Linked DNA regions of Actinoplanes teichomyceticus ATCC 31121. The protein of the gene in region 1 interacts with the protein of each later gene in a pairwise test. Links are inferred from orthologs where the notes say so. Each region holds a gene or a part of one and is shown in the gene's direction. Other genes may lie near its edges.

The links.
Region 2: the proteins of ACTEI_RS09830 (region 1) and ACTEI_RS25515 interact in binary tests that used the Escherichia coli proteins (3 or more experiments, as listed by UniProt). The link is inferred for Actinoplanes teichomyceticus ATCC 31121 from one-to-one orthologs.

The regions. Positions count from the first base shown.
Region 1 is NZ_CP023865.1:2,158,981-2,162,035, forward strand. Bases 225-2,965 are described here. They hold ACTEI_RS09830 (2,3-dihydro-2,3-dihydroxybenzoate dehydrogenase), read left to right. Parts: upstream 225-1,072; coding sequence 1,073-1,858; downstream 1,859-2,965. Other genes in these bases: ACTEI_RS09825 (arylamine N-acetyltransferase family protein), read left to right, coding at 225-1,041; ACTEI_RS09835 (isochorismatase family protein), read left to right, coding at 1,895-2,554; ACTEI_RS09840 (anthranilate synthase family protein), read left to right, coding at 2,551-2,965. Also shown: ACTEI_RS09820 (sulfite exporter TauE/SafE family protein), read left to right, coding at 1-23; more of ACTEI_RS09825, read left to right, coding at 217-224; more of ACTEI_RS09840, read left to right, coding at 2,966-3,055. UniProt on the Escherichia coli protein: Involved in the biosynthesis of the siderophore enterobactin (enterochelin), which is a macrocyclic trimeric lactone of N-(2,3-dihydroxybenzoyl)-serine.
Region 2 is NZ_CP023865.1:5,830,491-5,833,678, forward strand. Bases 279-3,152 are described here. They hold ACTEI_RS25515 ((2,3-dihydroxybenzoyl)adenylate synthase), read left to right. Parts: upstream 279-824; coding sequence 825-2,480; downstream 2,481-3,152. Other genes in these bases: ACTEI_RS25510 (type I polyketide synthase), read right to left, coding at 279-597; ACTEI_RS25520 (SCP2 sterol-binding domain-containing protein), read left to right, coding at 2,509-2,943; rfbB (dTDP-glucose 4,6-dehydratase), read left to right, coding at 2,974-3,152. Also shown: more of ACTEI_RS25510, read right to left, coding at 1-278; more of rfbB, read left to right, coding at 3,153-3,188. UniProt on the Escherichia coli protein: Involved in the biosynthesis of the siderophore enterobactin (enterochelin), which is a macrocyclic trimeric lactone of N-(2,3-dihydroxybenzoyl)-serine.

The DNA.
Region 1 (3,055 bases):
ACCTGTGGTGGCGCGCCGGCTGAGCCTCGCCGCCGGGGTGGACGGGGGTCGTCGGTTTCGCGGATCGGTGCGGAATCGCCGGTCCGGAGGGCACGTGGCGCAGCGGCGGCGCATGACACGGACGGTCCGTGCCCTATAAGTCCCTTTTATGGGATATAGTCCGATATGGGAAGGGGTGCCGGTCGGCCGAAAGCCGGAAATCGACGAGGGAGCGGTGTGGCCGCAGCGGAACACGACTTCGATCTGGACGGCTATCTGCGCCGGATCGGGTGGGCGGGTGATGCCGTCGCGGACGCCGTCACGCTGCGGTCGCTGCATCGGGCCCACGTCCAGAGCATCCCCTTCGAGAATGTCGACGTCTTCCTGCTGCGCACCGTGCCGTCCCTCGCCCTGTCCGCCGTGGCGGACAAGATGGTGCGCGGCCGTCGGGGCGGGGCCTGCTACGAGCACAACATCCTGCTCGCCGCGGCCCTGCGGGCGATCGGCTTCCGGGTCACCTATCTGACCGGCCGGGTCCTGGCCCGCGCCGTGACCAGGCTGCCGCGCACCCACCTGCTGCTGCGGGTGGACGTGCCCGGCGCGCCGGTGCCGTACATCGCCGACGTGGGCTTCGGGTCGACCACCGCCCTGCTGGAGGCGATTCCGCTGGTGGACGGCGCCGAGTCGGTCCAGAGCGGACGGCGTTTCCGGCTGCGCCGGCGGCCTCGCCCCGAGGCCTCCGACCTGTGGGCGCTGCAAGCCGTCCGGGGCGCCGCCTGGGACGACCAGTACGAGTTCACGCTGGAACCGTTCGAGGAGATCGACATCTTCCCGATGAACTGGCACGTCGCAACGAACCCGCGCTCGCCCGCGCGGCAGAACCTGTACGTCGGCATCGCCAGGCCGCGGGGACATCTGATCGTCATCGGCATGCGGCTGATCGAGGTGACCCCGGACGGGGCCCGCAGGGTCCGTGCGCTGCGCGACCAGCGGGAGCTCGGCCGGGTGCTGGCGGACGACTTCGCCATCGACGTGCCGGCCGGCGCCCGCTGGCCGGCCTGACCGGCGTCGCGGAGATCATGGAGAGGACGGCATGACCACGGTGGACTTCGCCGGCAAGATCGCCCTGGTGACCGGCGCGGCGGGCGGCATCGGCGCGGCGGTGGCCCGGACCCTGGCCGCCCGGGGAGCCACGGTCGCGGCGGTGGACCGCGACCGGGAGGCGCTCCGATCGGCCGGGAGACGGCACCAGGCGGACGGACTGCCGGTCCGGGCGTTCCCGGCGGACGTCTCCTCCAGTGCCGAGGTCGCCGCGGCGGTGACCGCGATCGAACGCGACCTCGGCCCGATCGACCTGTTGGTCAACGCGTCGGGTGTGCTGCGCACGGGCGAGGTGATCTCGTACGCGGAGCAGGACTGGCACGACACCTTCGCGGCCAACGTCAACGGGGTCTTCCTCGTGTCACGGGCCGTGGTGGCCGCGATGGTGCGGCGCGGCTCCGGAGCGGTGGTGACGATCGCGTCGAACGCCGCGGACACGCCACGGACCGGCATGGCGGCCTACGCCGCCTCCAAGGCCGCGGTCGCGATGTTCACCAAATCGCTGGGTCTGGAAGTGGCCCGGCACGGCATCCGGTGCAACGTGGTCGCGCCGGGCTCGACCGGCACGCCGATGCTCAGCCAGCTGTGGAGCGCCGGGCAGGGCCCGCGCACCTCCATCGACGGTACGCCCTCGGAGTACCGCCTCGGCATCCCGCTGGGCAAGATCGCGACGCCCGAGGACGTGGCCGAGGCGACGGCTTTTCTGCTGTCGGACCGGGCCGGACACATCACGCTGCAGACGCTCACCGTCGACGGCGGCGCGACGCTCGGCGTCTGAGCGACGTCCAGCCGGCCCAGAACAAGAGGGAGAACAGTGGCAGGCCTACCAGTCATCGAGTCGTACCCCATGCCCGGCGCCGACGAGCTCCCCGGGCGGATCGCTGCCTGGACACCCGACCCGGCCCGGGCGGTTCTGCTGATCCACGACATGCAGAAGTACTTCCTCCGGGCCTTTCCCACGGACTGCTCGCCGCTGGCCGAGCTGACCGGCAACGTGATCCGGCTGCGGCGGGCCTGCGCGCGTGCGGGGACGCCGGTGGCGTACACGATGCAGCCCGGCGGCATGACCCCACGGCAGCGCGGGCTGCTCGCGGACTTCTGGGGTCCGGGGATGACCGCCGACCCGGCGCATCGCGAGGTCGTCGACGGGCTAGCCCCGGCGCCGGGCGACTGGATCCTCACCAAGTGGCGGTACAGCGCCTTCCACCGCACCGACCTGTTGGCGGGGATGCGCCGCAGCGGGCGCGACCAGCTGCTGGTGTGCGGCGTGTACGCCCACGTAGGCGTCCTGATGACGGCCTGTGAGGCTTTCACCCACGACATCCAGCCGTTCCTGGCCGCGGACGCGGTCGCCGACTTCACGCCGCAGCACCACCGGATGGCCCTGGACTACGCCGCGGGGCGCTGCGCCGTGGTGGCCACCACCGACCGGCTGCTCGCGGACCTCGGCGCGGCGCCGGAGACCCGCGGATGACCGGGCACGACCTGCTGCGCCGGGTCCTGGCGGGCCGGGAGCCGGCGTACGCCCTGCTGCACCGGCCGGAGTCGGCGGCCGCCGGCGACCTGGAGATCCTGCTGGGTGAGCTGTCCGAGGTGGACAGCCTCGACGACCTGCCGGTGCCCTCGGCGCCGGGCGGGCGGCGCGGGCACGAGGTGCTGGCGCTGATCCCGTACCGGCAGGTCCGGGAGCGCGGCTACCTCGCGCCCGACGACGGCGCGCCGCTGCTGGCGATGGCGGTCCGCGAGCAGGGCGCCGTCCCGCTGACCGAGGCGCTGTCCGGGATCGAGGACGTCTCCGTCACCCTGCACGACGCCCGGTTCGAGCCGGACGACGCCGGATACGCCGCGACCGTGCGGCGCGTCATCGACGAGGAGATCGGGCGGGGCGAGGGCGCGAACTTCGTCATCAAGCGATCCTTCCGCGCCGACATCGGCGGCCACACCCCGGGCGCGGCGCTGGCGTTCTTCCGCCGGC
Region 2 (3,188 bases), 3.7 Mb from region 1 along the record:
GGTCTCGCCGGTGCACAGGCTCCGGCAGGCCAGGTGCAACGCGGTCAGCGAGCCGGCACAGGCGGTGTCGACGGCCATGCTGGCTCCGCGCAGGTCCAGGAAGTAGGAGATGCGGTTGGCGATGCCGTAGTAGGTGGTGCCGTTGACCGCCCACGCGCCGGTGCGGGTGAGGTCTTCGAGCAGGCGGCGGCCGTAGTCGTTGGAGTTCGCGGCGACGTACACGCCGGCGTCGGTGCCGCGCAGCGACAGCGGGGGCAGCCCCGCGTGGTGCAGCGCCTCCCACGCGAGTTCCAGCATGATCCGCTGCTGCGGGTCCAGGAAGTCGGCTTCGCGCGGGGAGATGCCGAAGAAATCAGCGTCGAAGCCCTCGATGTCGTCGAGGAAAGCGCCTTTGCGGGTGGTGCTGCGCAAAATGGCGGTGGCCTGCGGATTGCTCGCGGCGTAGGGATCCCATCGTTTGGCGGGCATGTCGGCGACGGCGGTACGCCCGCCGGCGAGAAAGGCCCAGAATTTCTCCAGGGAGTCGAGATCGGGGGCGAACCGGCAACTCATTCCGATGATGGCCACGGCATCCGGGAATTCCCCATCCTGGCTCACGTTCCGGCTCCTCTCAGGGCACAAGCCGACCCGAAATGGTTCCCGGCCGGTCACGGTGTGCGGGGCTTGCGGCGCACCGACTGCGAAACATCGTGCGCCGCCGGCAACCGGCCGGGCATCTCCGTGAGTGCGCAGCAGCACGAGGCTGTCCAGCAATTCCGGAGACGCATTTTCGCGGTGCCTTTCCTAACGTTTGCGGTGACCCGCAGCAGAGAGGGAGACAGCACATGTCCGTGACTGCGTCGAGGGCCGGGCGGCCGGAGGTGGTGCCGTGGCCCGACGAGCTGGCGGAGCGTTATGTGGCCCGCGGTTACTGGGAACAACGGCCGCTGGGCGCCTATCTGGACGACGCGGCGGCCGGCCGCCCGGGGACGATCTGTCTCGTCGACGGCGACGTGTCATTGACCTTCGCCGAGCTGGTGTCGCGGGTGGACGGCGCGGCCCAACGGTTACACGGTCTCGGTCTGCGCGCCGGTGACCGGGTCATCGTGCAGCTGCCGAACTGCTGGGAGTTCGTGGTCATCGCGCTGGCCTGTTTCCGCAGTGGGGTGGTGCCGGTGATGGCGCTGCCCGCGCACCGGCGGCAGGAGCTGACCGCGATTGCCCGGCTCACCGAGGCGCGGGCGCTGCTGGTGGCGGGCACGGTCCGCGGTTTCGACCACGAGCAGCTGGCGCACGAGGTCGCCGCCGCGGTGCCCGGCCTGCGGCACGTCGCGGTGACCGGACGCCGGAACCGGCCGGACAGCCTCGACCTGGTGGCGCTGTGCGCGCCGGCCGGCGACACCAGCGCTCGCGCCGCGGCCCCGGATCCCGGTGACGTGGCGTTGTTCCTGCTGTCCGGCGGTACCACCGGGCGACCCAAGCTCATCCCGCGCACGCACAACGACTACGCGTACATGATGCGCACGGCCGCGCGGATCTGCGGCGCCGGGCCGGACACGGTGTATCTGGCGGTGCTGCCGCTCGCGCACGGCTATCCGATGGCCGGGCCGGGCATCCTGGGCACGCTGGTCAGCGGCGGGCGCATCGTGATCCTGGCCTCGCCCGCACCGCAGCGGGCGCTGGCCGCGATCGCCGAGCACCGGGTCACGATGACCTCGCTCGTGCCGGCTGCCGTCATCCGCTGGCTGGACCACCTGGCCGGCTCCCCCGCCGCCGACCTGGATTCGCTGGACCTGGTGCAGGTGGCCGGGTCGCGGCTGCCCGACGAGGTGGCCGCCCGGGTCACGCCCGCGCTGGGCGCCCGGCTGCAGCAGGTGTACGGAATGGCCGAGGGTTTGCTGTGCATGACCAGGCCCGGCGATCCCGACGCGGTGGTGCACCACACGCAGGGCCGGCCGATCTGTCCCGACGACGAGCTGCTGCTGGTCGACGAGGACGGGACGCCGGTGCCGATCGGGGAACCCGGGATTCTGCTGACCCGAGGGCCGTACACGCCGCTCGGTTACTACCGCGAGCCGGAGCTGACCGCGGCGGCGTACCCGCCCGGCGGCTGGTATCGCACCGGGGACGTGGTGCGGCTGCGCGCCGACGGCAACCTGGTGATCGAGGGCCGCGACAAGGATCTCATCAACCGCGGCGGCGAGAAGATCGCCGCGGAGGAGGTGGAGAACTTCGCCCACCAGCTGGCCACGGTGAGCCAGGCCGCCGCGGTGGCGATGCCGGATCCTGAGCTCGGCGAAGCCGTCTGCCTGTACGTCGTGCCGCGCGCGGGCAGCACGGTCACGTTGGCGCAGGTGCGCGACGTCATGCGCGAGGCCGGGGTGGCGGCGTTCAAGCTGCCCGAGCGGCTAGAGCTGGTGGACAGCCTCCCGGTCACCGCCATCGGCAAGGTCGACAAGAAGGCGCTGCGGGCCGACATCGCGCGGCGCCGGCACCCCTGAACCCCCGAGGAGAACGATGTTCACCGATGTGGACCCGGCGGATCTGGAGCCGCAGGATTTCGCCGCGCTGCTCCGGCGCACCCCTGCCGCGGAGCTGAAGGCGGCGATGGCGGGTGCGCACCGCCGTACCGTGCTGAACGGCATTTTCGCCCGGATGCCCGGACTGCTGCGCCAAGACCGAGCGGGCACCCTGTCCGCGGTCATCCACTGGTGCGTGACCGGGCGTCCCGACGGCGGCGCCGACACCTACGAACTGGTCATCGCCGATGGTGTGTGCACGCTGTCGGACCGGCCCCGCCACGAACCGCGGCTGACGCTGACCCTGGGCGCGATGGAGCTGCTCGGCTTGGTCGCGGGCCGCTCCAGTCCGGTGTCCATGCTGGTGCTCGGCCGGCTCAAAGCGCGCGGGGACATGGCGCTGACCGTCCGCGTACCCGCGCTGTTCGAAATCCCCGCGCCCTGACCCGGGCCGGGCTGAAACGAAGGAGAACAGGTGCGCATCCTGGTAACGGGTGGGGCGGGTTTCATCGGATCGCATTTCGTGCGCGCGACCCTGCGCGGGCAGCTGCCCGGATCGGCCGGCAGTCAGGTCACCGTGCTGGACAAGCTGACGTACTCGGGCAACCTGGCCAATCTCGCGCCGGTCGCCGGGGTGGACGGTTACCGGTTCGTGCACGGTGACACCTGCGATCCGGAGGTGGTCGACCG